2 linked regions of the Alloalcanivorax dieselolei B5 genome follow. The protein of the gene in region 2 binds, or shares a complex with, the protein of the main gene of each other region. Links are inferred from orthologs where the notes say so. Each region holds a gene or a part of one and is shown on either strand. Other genes may lie near its edges.

The links.
Region 1: the proteins of B5T_RS05230 (region 2) and exbD are in contact, whole or in part, in a cryo-EM structure (PDB 9DDO), measured with the Escherichia coli proteins. The link is inferred for Alloalcanivorax dieselolei B5 from one-to-one orthologs.

What each region holds. Positions count from the first base shown.
Region 1 is NC_018691.1:1,467,837-1,470,900, forward strand. The notes cover bases 1-2,963. They hold exbD (TonB system transport protein ExbD), read left to right. Parts: upstream 1-1,246; coding sequence 1,247-1,681; downstream 1,682-2,963. Other genes in these bases: B5T_RS06755 (biliverdin-producing heme oxygenase), read left to right, coding at 1-264; exbB (tonB-system energizer ExbB), read left to right, coding at 276-1,247; B5T_RS23735 (energy transducer TonB family protein), read left to right, coding at 1,678-2,484; B5T_RS06775 (heme/hemin ABC transporter substrate-binding protein), read left to right, coding at 2,612-2,963. Outside these bases: more of B5T_RS06775, read left to right, coding at 2,964-3,064. UniProt on the Escherichia coli protein: Involved in the TonB-dependent energy-dependent transport of various receptor-bound substrates.
Region 2 is NC_018691.1:1,150,144-1,153,243, forward strand. The notes cover bases 1-2,999. They hold B5T_RS05230 (energy transducer TonB), read right to left. Parts: upstream 1,904-2,999; coding sequence 1,097-1,903; downstream 1-1,096. Other genes in these bases: mpl (UDP-N-acetylmuramate:L-alanyl-gamma-D-glutamyl-meso-diaminopimelate ligase), read left to right, coding at 1-395; B5T_RS05225 (flavin prenyltransferase UbiX), read left to right, coding at 410-1,021; B5T_RS05235 (ExbD/TolR family protein), read right to left, coding at 1,900-2,409; B5T_RS05240 (ExbD/TolR family protein), read right to left, coding at 2,406-2,789; B5T_RS05245 (MotA/TolQ/ExbB proton channel family protein), read right to left, coding at 2,779-2,999. Outside these bases: more of B5T_RS05245, read right to left, coding at 3,000-3,100. UniProt on the Escherichia coli protein: Interacts with outer membrane receptor proteins that carry out high-affinity binding and energy dependent uptake into the periplasmic space of specific substrates such as cobalamin, and various iron compounds (such as iron dicitrate, enterochelin, aerobactin, etc.).

The sequences.
Region 1 (3,064 bases), 320 kb from region 2 along the record:
GAGGGTTCCAACCTGGGCGCCGCTTTCCTGCTCAAACACGCAAAAAGCGAGCTGGGGTTGTCCGAGACGTTCGGTGCCCGTCACCTGGCCGGCCATGACGACGGCCGCGGACTGCACTGGCGCCGGTTCAAGGAGGTCCTGGATGCGCTGATGCTTTCCCACGATGAGCGGCGACAGGCGCTGCAAGGCGCGCTCGACGCCTTCGGCTTTGCCCGCGAAGGCGTCGAGGTGCTGCTGGCCGGTGCCGTGGTGGACGTGCAGTGACGGGGGCGATGATGAACACCAAGGTCCTTTTCGTCGCTGCCTTTTGCATCGCCGGTTTGCTGGGTGTCGGGCAGGTCCATGCGCAGGAAGACGCGCGGCCGGCGGTGCCGCCGGAAACCGCTGCCTCGGAGGCGCCGCTCCTGGAATCCACTGAGGAGGAGACCGCGGCTGGCGAGACTCCGGATGCCGCCGCGCCGGCCGTGGAGTCGGTGACGGAAACCCATAATGATGGGCCGGTGCTGCCCCATGATTTGTCGCCGTGGGGCATGTATCAGGCCGCTGACCCGATCGTCAAAGCGGTGATGATCAGTTTGCTGCTGGCGTCCCTGCTGACATGGACGGTCTGGGTTTTCAAACTGGCGCAACTGTTTCGCGCGCGCCGGCGCGCCGGCCGGGTGCTGGCGGCCCTGGTGGAGGCACCGGATTTTGCCGGCGGTGCCCGCCATGCGGCTACCCGTAAGGGCGATGGCGCGACCCTGGTGCGCGCCGCCGAACACGAACTGGTGCTGTCCTCGGGCGGGCCGGTCACCGACGAGGGGCTCAAGGAACGGGTGGCGGCGCGGCTCGACCGAGTGCAGGTGGCCGCCGGCTCTCACATGAACAAGGGTACCGGTATCCTGGCGACCATTGGCGCGGTGGCGCCGTTCGTCGGCTTGTTCGGCACGGTATGGGGCATCATGAACAGTTTCATCGGCATCGCCCGCACCCAGACCACCAACCTGGCGGTGGTGGCGCCGGGCATCGCCGAGGCGCTCCTGGCCACCGGCATCGGGCTGGTGGCGGCGATCCCCGCGGTGATCATCTACAACCATTTCGCTCGCTCCATCACCCGCTACCGCGCCCTGCTGGGCGATATCACCACTGCTCTGATGACGCTGATCAGCCGGGATCTGGATCGCCACCATCCCCAGGCCCGCGCGTTGGCGGCGGCCGATAAGGAGGCCGTGCCGGGCGTGGTGCCGTTGCAGCGGAGCGGCGGCTGATGGCTTTCAAACCGCAGGGCGACGACGCTTCCGAATTGCCGGACAACCATGACATCAACGTCACGCCGTTCATCGATGTGATGCTGGTGTTGTTGATCATCTTCATGGTGGCGGCGCCGCTGGCCACGGTCAGCGTACCGGTGGATCTGCCGGCGGCGGTGGCCGAGCCGCGCCCGGCGGAGCCGAAACCGCTTTACCTCAGTGTGCAATCCGATCTCACGCTGACCCTGGGGCAGGATCAGGTGGTGACGCTGGAGACCCTGATCCCGGCCTTGCGGGATGCGCTGCCGGATCAGGAGCAGCGCATTCTGCTGCGCGCCGACAAAAGCGTGCCCTATGGTGAGTTGATGCGGGTGATGAACCGGCTCAGCGAAGCTGGATACCTGAAAATCGCCCTGATCGGCGCGGACAAGCCGGCGGATTCCAGGCCATGACGTTGTTGGCGGGACCCGACATGGAATCCGGCAGGCGGCAATGGCCGGCATGGGGGCTGGCGCTGCTGGTGGCGGCGATGGCCCATGGGCTGGTGGTGTGGGGATGGCTGTGGCATCCCCGTCAGGAGGCGTCGGTATTGCCGGCCGCGGCGCCACAGGTGGTGGAGGTGACGTTGATCGCGGCACCGGAGACACCGGAGGCGTTACCGCCTGGCCCGAAGCAGGTGGAGGCGGCACCTTCGGAGCCGGAACCGGTGGTGGAGCCGGAACCCGAACCGCCGCCACCGGTACCGAAGGTCAAAGCGGAAGTGGCGTTGCGGGAGAAATCCGAGCCGCCGAGGGAAAAACCGGAGCCGGAAAAAAAACAGACCCGACCGCAGCGAAAGGTCTCACGGCAGTCATCCGAGCAGGCCGCGCCGCAAACCACGGCCCCGGCGGCGGTGCCCGACGCGCAACCGGGTGAGGTGGCCGGCGCGCCGGCCGTTGGCGCGCCCAGTCAAAGCGAGATCAATGCCCGCCAGCGCTGGCAGAGCCTGCTGCGGGCCCATCTGGACCGGCGCAAGCGGTATCCGCGGCAAGCGCGGATGCGCCAGCAGCAGGGCGTGCCCTGGGTGTCGTTCACCATGAACCGGGAGGGCAAGGTGCTGAGCGTTTCGCTGTCCCGCTCCAGCGGCGTGGAAGCGCTGGATAAGGAGACCCTTGCCCTGGTGCATCGCGCGGAGCCTCTGCCGATACCGCCGGCGGAGGTGAAAGGGGAGCGGCTCAGCCTGACGGTGCCAGTGGAGTTCTTCATAGATCGCTGATTATCGGTACTGGCCGGGCGGTTTTTAATATTGAGAATTGTTATCATTCATGCCGAGTGGGCCCGCTGAGGCCGCGCTCGCTGATTCGTCTTATTCCAGGGATGCCGATTAACGGATAGGTGGAAACATGATGAGAAAAGTTTGCTTGAGCCTGGCGCTGTGCGCGGCGTGCTGGGTTCATGCCGGAGCCCCTCCGCGGGATAGCGCCACGGCGCCAAAGAGAGTGGTGGCCGCGGGCGGGGAAATCACCGAAATCGTCTATGCGCTGGAGGCTGGGGATCGGCTGGTGGGCGTGGACACCACCAGCAATTACCCCGCCGAGGTCGCGGCACTGCCAAAGGTCGGTTACGTCCGTGCCTTGCCGGTGGAAGGCATCATGAGCCTGCGGCCGGATGTGATTCTGCTGGCCGGTGAGGCGGGCCCGCCGCAGGCGGTGTCGCAACTGCAAGGGCTGACCCAGGTGGAGTCCATCGATTCGCGATGGAGCCGGGCGGGGCTGTTCGCGCGCGTTGACCGGATCGGTGAAGTGCTGGATCACACCGACCGGGCCGCGTCTCTGAAACAGTCGCTGCAACACCGT
Region 2 (3,100 bases):
GTGTGCACGTTTACGATGATTTCGCCCATCATCCCACCGCCATCGCCACGACGCTCGACGGGCTTCGGCGCAAGGTCGGTGAGCAGCGCATCGTGGCGATCATCGAACCGCGTTCCAATACCATGCGCCTGGGCCGTCATCGCGATACTCTGGCACAAAGCACCGCCGCCGCCGACCAGGTGATCTGGTATCAGCCGCCGGGTCTGGACTGGTCCCTGGATGACGTAGTGGCGCAGTCACCGGTGCCGGCACGGGTGGAGCAGGATCTCGATGCGCTGGTGGCGGCGGTGGCCGCCGGTGAGCGCGGCCCCTGCCATCTGGTGGTAATGAGCAACGGCGGTTTTGGCGGTATTCACGGCAAGCTGCTGGACGCGCTGCACGCGGCACGGTCCTGATGGGAGAGAGCGCGATGCGACAACGGATCACTCTTGCGTTCACCGGCGCCTCCGGTGCCCCTTACGGGTTGCGCTTGCTGCAATGTCTGCTGGAAGCGGACTGCGAGGTCTACGTCTTGTTGTCGAAGGCGGCGCGGGTGGTGATCGGTACCGAGACCGATCTCAAGCTGCCCGCCGGCACCGGTGCCGCCGAGACCGCGTTGCGGGACTGGAGCGGTACCGATAAAGGCCGTCTGGTGGTCTGTGGCCTGGAGCAGTGGACCGCGCCGGTGGCGTCCGGCAGCGGCGCGCCGGCGGCCATGGTGGTGTGCCCCTGTTCCACCGGCACGCTGTCCGCCATTGCCAATGGCGCCAGCGATAACCTGATCGAACGGGCCGCGGATGTGGCGATCAAGGAACGCCGCCACCTGATCCTGGTGCCTCGGGAGGCGCCGCTATCCGCTTTGCATCTGGAAAACATGCTGAAGCTGGCGCGGCTGGGTGTCACCATCCTGCCGGCGGCGCCGGGCTTCTACCATCGCCCGCGGCGAGTGGAGGATCTGGTGGACTTCGTGGTGGCGCGTCTGCTGGATCACCTGGGCGTGCCGCAGACGCTGGTGGCGCGCTGGGGAGAGAAGGAGGGCTAAGCACCTGCTTATGCCCACACCCTGACTGGTCTGTTTCTGCTAGGGAGCTACGAAGCCGCCGCAGCAGCGTTGTCCTTATAGCGTGTAATTGATCGGAATCCGCACCGCCACCGGATCGCTTCCCAACTGGGCCGGGGGCGGCGGGAAGCGCAGCCGGCGCACCAGTTCCAGGGATTGCTGATCGAGAATGCGGCTGTTGGAACTGCCCACCAGTTCCACATTTTCCGCACGGCCCTGGGCGTTGACCCGGAAACTGACTTCCACTTCACCCTGCTGCCGGCGCATGCGCGCCCGGGCCGGGTAGACCTTGTTGTACTCGATGGTATCCCGCACCTTGCCGAGATAGCGGTTCAGAGCGTTGTCGTTGTCACCGCTGCGATGGACGCCCTCGCCAATGTCCCCGGCGATGCCTTTCTGGCCCTTGGGTTGGGGCGCGCCGCCCGCCACCTGTTCGGTTGGCTCCGCGTCCGGTTCCGCTTCGGGAGAACCGGCGGGTTCGGCCCGTGGCTCAGGGGCGGGTTCCGGCTCGGGCTTCGGCTCCGGTTTGGGGACGGGCTTCGGCTCGGGCTTGGGTTCCGGTTTCGGTTCGGGTTTGGGCTCCGGCTTGGGTTTGGGCTTTGGTTTCGGCTTCGGTTTGGGCTCGGGTTTGGGTTCCGGCTTGGGCTCGGGCTTCGGTTGAGGCTTGGTTTCCACCTGAGCCACCTGGGGCGCCGGTGCCGGTGGTGCCGGCTTGGGCGCCAGCGACAACGTCATGGCCTGCTGACCACCCTGAATGCCCACGCGGCCACCGGCCAGGGTCAGCGAATTCACCGTCACCAGCAGGCTGCCGTGAACCAGGATCGCGAGGGCCCAACTAATGATCAGTCGTATACTTCGCCTCACGGAGTGTTCTCGCTCTGGGTTACCAAACGAACTTCTTCCACACCCAGGTCTCGCAGTTTGCCCAGGTTTTCGCGCAATACACTAAGTGGCACACCGGCATCAGCCAGCAGGCGCACCAGCGGTAATGTCGTCTCTTGCCCGCTGTCGGCGGTGGCGGCGGTGGTGGGTGCCGTCGGGCTTTCTTTGGAGCCGTTTTGAGCCGCCTTGTCAGCCGCTTCCTTTTCCCGTTCCGCCTGATGTTCGGCGATCAGCGTGGCGAGGCTGGCCTCGGCCACCGGTTCGCCGTCATGGAACAGCACGCCTTGCTTGTCCAGGATCAACATCAATTGGCTGGGGTCTTCCTCGGTGGCGGCCTCGGCGCTGTTCGGTGCGGTCACATCCACGGTGGGACGTGGCGCCAACTGGCCGGCCACCATGAAGAAGATCAACAGAAGAAACACTACGTTGATCAGCGGCAGCACCGGCTCCAGCGGTGGCCGGCGGGGGCTGTTGTCTTCCAGATTCATGGCAGCAGCTCCAGCTGCACTTCCTTGAGGCCGGCGGCCCGGGCCACGTCAACGGCGGCGAGGGCGGCCTGCAGGGGCGCGTCCGGATCGCCGGTGATCAGCACGGCTTCGTCATGGCCGGCCAGCCTTTCACCCAGCTGTTCAAGGGACAAGGCTTCGCCGTTCCAGTCCACTTTGCCTTCCGCGTTGACGTGCAACTCCAGCCAGGTCTTGTCGTCCTGCCGTTCCACGGCTTCGCTGGGCACCACACTCACCGGCAGGTCCTTCCAGGCCCCGAAGCGGGTGGCCAGCATGAAGAACACCAGCAGAATAAAAACCACATCGATGAGTGGGGTGAGACTGATAGCCGGCGAACGGTGACGTTCGGGCTCAAGATACATGGGCGATGCGGGCCTCGCTGCTGGGAACGCTGTCCCGGGTCGGAGCGTTGCTGTCCTGGTCGAGGCGGCGGCGTTGTACTTTCAGCTGGGACAGGCGGTCCTGCAGTTTTTCCCGGCACACCTCAATGGTGCGGTCCGCCCAATGGAAGGCGGCCAGGGCGGGAATCGCCACGGTCAGACCCGCGGCGGTGGTCAGCAGTGCTTCCCAGATACCGCCGGAGAGAATGGCCGGATCCACCTGGGAGCCGGCCTGTTCCAGAGCCTGGAAAGCGCTGATCATGCCGAAGACGGTGCCGAGCAGGCCCAGCAGC